2 regions of the Salinibacillus aidingensis genome follow, and region 2 is predicted to be linked to the other one. Evidence: a T-box and tRNA genes for the amino acid it is inferred to sense, from the RefSeq annotation. Region 2 holds a T-box; the other holds one or more tRNA genes.
The links. The T-box of region 2 lies ahead of leuS (leucine--tRNA ligase). A T-box ahead of a tRNA ligase gene usually reads a tRNA of that ligase, here a tRNA-Leu.
Positions count from the first base shown of each region.

Region 1: it encodes a tRNA-Leu, which carries the amino acid that the T-box ahead of leuS (leucine--tRNA ligase) is inferred to sense. The anticodon was not compared.

Region 1 covers NZ_AP043759.1:4,028-7,293, reverse strand. The annotation lists rRNA gene ACZ5OK_RS00065 (16S ribosomal RNA) at 1-1,273, opposite strand, end outside; tRNA gene ACZ5OK_RS00060 (tRNA-Ala) at 1,374-1,449, opposite strand; tRNA gene ACZ5OK_RS00055 (tRNA-Pro) at 1,462-1,538, opposite strand; tRNA gene ACZ5OK_RS00050 (tRNA-Arg) at 1,544-1,620, opposite strand; tRNA gene ACZ5OK_RS00045 (tRNA-Leu) at 1,628-1,717, opposite strand; tRNA gene ACZ5OK_RS00040 (tRNA-Gly) at 1,724-1,798, opposite strand; tRNA gene ACZ5OK_RS00035 (tRNA-Leu) at 1,877-1,961, opposite strand; tRNA gene ACZ5OK_RS00030 (tRNA-Lys) at 1,967-2,042, opposite strand; tRNA gene ACZ5OK_RS00025 (tRNA-Thr) at 2,052-2,127, opposite strand; tRNA gene ACZ5OK_RS00020 (tRNA-Val) at 2,145-2,220, opposite strand; rRNA gene rrf (5S ribosomal RNA) at 2,231-2,346, opposite strand; rRNA gene ACZ5OK_RS00010 (23S ribosomal RNA) at 2,549-3,266, opposite strand, start outside.
Region 2 covers NZ_AP043759.1:2,435,518-2,438,783, reverse strand. The annotation lists gene ACZ5OK_RS13015 (hypothetical protein) at 1-651, shown strand, start outside; gene ACZ5OK_RS13010 (GntR family transcriptional regulator) at 654-1,031, shown strand; gene ACZ5OK_RS13005 (ABC transporter ATP-binding protein) at 1,024-1,734, shown strand; T-box leader at 1,816-2,030, shown strand; gene leuS (leucine--tRNA ligase) at 2,105-3,266, shown strand, end outside.

The DNA.
Region 1 (3,266 bases), 1.1 Mb from region 2:
TTGTACCATCCATTGTAGCACGTGTGTAGCCCAGGTCATAAGGGGCATGATGATTTGACGTCATCCCCACCTTCCTCCGGTTTGTCACCGGCAGTCACCCTAGAGTGCCCAACTTAATGCTGGCAACTAAGGTCAAGGGTTGCGCTCGTTGCGGGACTTAACCCAACATCTCACGACACGAGCTGACGACAACCATGCACCACCTGTCACTCTGTCCCCGAAGGGAACCCTCTATCTCTAGAGGTAGCAGAGGATGTCAAGACCTGGTAAGGTTCTTCGCGTTGCTTCGAATTAAACCACATGCTCCACCGCTTGTGCGGGCCCCCGTCAATTCCTTTGAGTTTCAGCCTTGCGGCCGTACTCCCCAGGCGGAGTGCTTAATGCGTTAACTTCAGCACTAAGGGGCGGAAACCCCCTAACACCTAGCACTCAACGTTTACGGCGTGGACTACCAGGGTATCTAATCCTGTTCGCTCCCCACGCTTTCGCGCCTCAGCGTCAGTTACAGGCCAGAGAGTCGCCTTCGCCACTGGTGTTCCTCCACATATCTACGCATTTCACCGCTACACGTGGAATTCCACTCTCCTCTCCTGCACTCAAGCCTCCCAGTTTCCAATGACCCTCCACGGTTAAGCCGTGGGCTTTCACATCAGACTTAAGAAACCGCCTGCGCGCGCTTTACGCCCAATAATTCCGGACAACGCTTGCCACCTACGTATTACCGCGGCTGCTGGCACGTAGTTAGCCGTGGCTTTCTGGTCAGGTACCGTCAAGGCACAAGCAGTTCCTCTTGTACTTGTTCTTCCCTGACAACAGAGCTTTACGATCCGAAGACCTTCATCACTCACGCGGCGTTGCTCCGTCAGACTTTCGTCCATTGCGGAAGATTCCCTACTGCTGCCTCCCGTAGGAGTCTGGGCCGTGTCTCAGTCCCAGTGTGGCCGATCACCCTCTCAGGTCGGCTACGCATCGTTGCCTTGGTGAGCTCTTACCTCACCAACTAGCTAATGCGCCGCGGGCCCATCTGTAAGTGACAGCATAAAAGCCGTCTTTCAACTTCCGACCATGCGGTCGGAGGTGTTATCCGGTATTAGCCCCGGTTTCCCGGAGTTATCCCGATCTTACAGGCAGGTTGCCCACGTGTTACTCACCCGTCCGCCGCTCGTTCCACAAGTTTCATCCCGAAGGAATCAACTTGTTTCACGCGCTCGACTTGCATGTATTAGGCACGCCGCCAGCGTTCGTCCTGAGCCAGGATCAAACTCTCCAATAAGTTTGGATGTTAAAATCCATAATGCTCATATTCAAAATGCTATTTAAATAGCGAATTGACGTACTGGTTGTTTTGTTCAGTTTTCAAGGTTCGAATTAATTGGTGGAGCCTAGCGGGATCGAACCGCTGACCTCCTGCGTGCAAAGCAGGCGCTCTCCCAGCTGAGCTAAGGCCCCATTATAACTAAGTGGTCGGGAAGACAGGATTCGAACCTGCGACCCCATGGTCCCAAACCATGTGCTCTACCAAGCTGAGCTACTTCCCGTTAAATGGCGCGCCCGAGAGGAGTCGAACCCCTAACCTTCTGATCCGTAGTCAGACGCTCTATCCAATTGAGCTACGGGCGCAAATATATGGTGCCGAGGGCCGGACTCGAACCGGCACGGTAGGTGACCTACCGCAGGATTTTAAGTCCTGTGCGTCTGCCAATTCCGCCACCCCGGCATTATATGGAGCGGAAGACGGGATTCGAACCCGCGACCCCCACCTTGGCAAGGTGGTGTTCTACCACTGAACTACTTCCGCAAGATATAATGTTTAAGACCCAATAAATAAAATATTAACATATTTTATTTTAAAAATCACTATAATTTATAATATACATGGTGCGGGTGGAGGGAGTCGAACCCCCACGTCGAAAGACACTAGATCCTAAGTCTAGCGCGTCTGCCAATTCCGCCACACCCGCAAGGATGGTGAGCCATGGAGGATTCGAACCTCCGACCCTCTGATTAAAAGTCAGATGCTCTACCAACTGAGCTAATGGCTCAAAATAAAATGGTGCCGGCCAGAGGACTTGAACCCCCAACCTACTGATTACAAGTCAGTTGCTCTACCAGTTGAGCTAGGCCGGCATATTTCAAAAGATATATGGTGGAGGATGGCGGGCTCGAACCACCGACCCCCTGCTTGTAAGGCAGGTGCTCTCCCAGCTGAGCTAATCCTCCTTGATCTTAAGCCTGGCGGCTTCCTACTCTCGCAGGGGAAGAACCCCAACTACCATCGGCGCTGGAGAGCTTAACTACTGTGTTCGGAATGGGAACAGGTGTGACCTCTCCGCCATCGCCACCAGACAATAACAAACTTATTCTTTTTTCAAGGACAAGTAATATTATATTTACTTTTGATTAAAAAAGCAAGTGTTTTTTTAAATAAATTTTTAACACCCTCAAAACTAGATAAGAAAAGCAATCATGTGAGCAGGCAGTGGTTTATAAATCCGTCTGCGTTTTTTGTCCAGCTTCGACTTGCATGCGCTTGCCTCCGCTTTTCGTATAAGTTAAGTCCTCGATTGATTAGTATCCGTCAGCTGCACGTGTCACCACGCTTCCACCTCGGACCTATCTACCTCATCGTCTTTGAGGAATCTTACTCATTTAAAATGATGGGAAATCTCATCTTGAGGGGGGCTTCATGCTTAGATGCTTTCAGCACTTATCCCTTCCACACGTAGCTACCCAGCCGTGCTCCTGGCGGAACAACTGGTACACCAGCGGTGTGTCCATCCCGGTCCTCTCGTACTAAGGACAGCTCCTCTCAAATTTCCAACGCCCACGACGGATAGGGACCGAACTGTCTCACGACGTTCTGAACCCAGCTCGCGTACCGCTTTAATGGGCGAACAGCCCAACCCTTGGGACCGACTACAGCCCCAGGATGCGATGAGCCGACATCGAGGTGCCAAACCTCCCCGTCGATGTGGACTCTTGGGGGAGATAAGCCTGTTATCCCCGGGGTAGCTTTTATCCGTTGAGCGACGGCCCTTCCATTCGGTACCGCCGGATCACTAAGCCCGACTTTCGTCCCTGCTCGACTTGTAGGTCTCGCAGTCAAGCTCCCTTCTGCCTTTACACTCTGCGAATGATTTCCAACCATTCTGAGGGAACCTTTGGGCGCCTCCGTTACTCTTTAGGAGGCGACCGCCCCAGTCAAACTGCCCACCTGACACTGTCTCCGAACCGGATCACGGTTCTGGGTTAGAATGTCCGTACAG
Region 2 (3,266 bases):
TTTGGAGTAACAACAGAGCTTGAATCAGGCTTTACCAGTCTTGGTGTTGGTGTGTTTATGTTTCCGGCTTATTTTTTGCTTAGTTTAAATACGGAAGCTCTTCAGATGCAGCAGTTTTTACATATGAATAAATCTTTACATAACGTCATTTTGGCTAAATTTTTGAATGGGTTGTTATTGACTGTTTCCTATGCTTTTGTAATGGGGATCATTCTCTTTATCATAAATCAGATAAATGGTCAGATTCCTGCAGCTGAATTTGTAATTAATTTGATTTTACTTGTGACGAATATTCTCTTGCTTACTGTTTTTCCTACAATGATTATTTTCCTTGTTTGGAGTCTTTATCACGTTGTTCGGAAATTTCATACAGCCATCGGAATTATTGCCATTATTCTGTTTTTATACGTTTTTAATGAAGGGTTTCGAGCATTTGATGATACAGCCTTATATGATGCTTTAACCAACTGGGGAACAGTAACCTGGGAAACCGGCTTTCCTGTCGTTGATTTTGGTACCTATTCCGCATTCCCTCTTACTTCGAGTGGCGATATTCAATTTCAGTCAGGTACGATTTTGTTTTATGCGTTTTTGTGTCTAATCTTTTACCTGATATCCATGTACCTTCTTGAACGTAAAGTGGAGGTGTAGCCATGGGGATAGATTTTAAACCGGATAAGCCCATTTATCAGCAAATTATGGACCGGATTTCCAGTGAAATTATTCGTGGGGAGCGTCAGGCTGGGGATAAGTTGACATCTGTAAGGGAATATGCGGTGGAAGTAGGAGTGAATGCAAATACAATACAAAGGGTGTATCGAGAATTAGAGCAAATGGAAATCGTTGAGAGCAGAAGAGGACAGGGAACATTTATTACTGAAAAGCAGGAACGGCTTCATCAGTTGAGGGAAGACATGAAAAGGCAATACATTCAATCTTTTATCTCTGATATGCAAGGAATGGGATTTTCAGTTCATGAGATGATTGATGGGATACGCCAATCCAGTGAGGGGGAGGATAACAATGATTAAGTTTGATGCCGTCTATAAAAAGTACTTCCTAAACGTTGCCATAAAGGATTTTAGTATTACTTTAGAAAAAGGAAATATCATAGGCATTATAGGTGAAAACGGGAGCGGGAAATCAACTCTGTTACGACTAATCGCTGGTCTTCTCAATCCCAGTAAAGGAAATATTACAGTAGATGGTGAACATGTATCAAGGGAAATACGTGAAAAGATTGCCTATTTAACGGATCAGGATTATTATTTTCCTTACTTTACGATTCGCGAATTAATGAATTATTATCATAGTCAATTTTCTGACTTTAACATCACAAAAGCAGAGAACATGATTGACTTTTTACAGCTTGATCCAGGTACAAAAATCGGACATTTATCCAAAGGCAATCGGGGCAGGGTGAAGTTTTTAATGACCATATCCCGTAACGCACCGTATATTATTATGGATGAACCTTTTAGTGGACTGGATCCAATGGTACGTGCTTCGATTATTAAAGGATTAATTCAATTTGTTGATTTGTCAAGGCAGACCGTTATCTTAACTACCCATGAATTAAAGGAAGTGGAATCTGTTTTGGATGAAGCAGTGGTGTTAAAGGCAGGAAGGCTCTTAGCCAAAAGTTCAGTTGAACAAATAAGAGAAGAATTAAACATGAGTGTTCTTGAGTGGATGGAGCATCTGTATCAGGAGGAGAAGAGACTGAAGGCTTAAGGCTTTTGCCTGATTTTTTGCCGATTCTTGACAATTTTTCTCTCCTTCATTACAATTATCATACATATAAGTAACCACGGGAAAATGACGATGAGAAGGAATAGTAATGAATGGTCAAGAATCCAGAGAGACAGCGGCTGGTGTGAGCTGTCCTTGATGTTCATGAACTCGCCTTTAAAGTTGCAGATATGAACATCATAGTAGTATCTGACGTGAGCTCGCGTTAAGAGCATCAAGTGAACACTGCTATGTGTTAATTTGGGTGGTACCGCGGGAATACAACTCTCGTCCCATGTTTGACTGGGATGGGGGTTTTTTATATTCACAGATATACATAAAGAGAAGGAAAACTAGATAGGAGGAAAAGAGTATGGCATTCGATCACAGAAGGATTGAAAAGAAATGGCAAACCTACTGGGAGGACAACAAAACCTTTAAAACCAATACAGAAAGTGAAAAAGAGAAGTTCTATGCCATGGATATGTTTCCGTATCCATCAGGCTCTGGCCTGCATGTTGGTCATCCTGAAGGGTATACCGCTACGGATATACTTTCCCGGATGAAACGCATGCAGGGGTATGAAGTGCTTCATCCGATGGGCTGGGATGCTTTTGGTCTCCCTGCTGAGCAATACGCACTTGATACAGGAAACGATCCGAAAGAATTCACGGATCAGAACATCGAAACCTTTAAACGGCAAATTAAGTCTTTAGGTTTTTCGTATGATTGGGATCGTGAAATCAATACAACGGATCCTGATTATTACAAGTGGACCCAGTGGATTTTTCTTAAACTTTATGAAAAAGGTCTCGCTTATATTGATGAAGTAGCGGTAAACTGGTGTCCTGCACTGGGAACCGTTCTTGCAAATGAAGAAGTGATTGATGGAAAAAGTGAACGAGGGGGCCACCCTGTCGTTCGTAAACCGATGAAACAATGGATGCTGAAAATTACCGAGTATGCCGATCGTCTGCTTGAAGACTTGGAAGACCTTGACTGGCCGGAAAGCATTAAAGACATGCAGCGCAATTGGATTGGCCGATCAGAAGGAGCACAGATTACGTTTTCGGTAAAAGATTCAGAGGAAACATTTGAAGCATTTACCACTCGTCCTGATACGTTATTTGGTGCAACTTATGCTGTGTTTGCACCTGAGCATCCACTGGTTGAAAAAATAGTCACACGTGAACAAAAAGAAGCTGTCGACAGCTATTTAAAAGAAATTGAGACCAAAAGTGATTTGGAGCGAACAGACCTGGCCAAGGATAAAACCGGTGTATTTACAGGTGCTTATGCAGTGAATCCTATTAATGGTGAACAAATGCCAATCTGGATTGCAGATTATGTATTAATGTCTTATGGTACTGGCGCTATAATGGCTGTTCCAGCACACGATGAGCGGGACTACGAGTTTGCGAAAAAATTTGATCTTCCTATTAAAGAAGTTGTGGAAGGCGGTAATATTGAAAAAGAAGCCTATACAGAAGATGGGAAGCACATTAATTCCGACTTCCTGAACGGTCTGGAAAAGG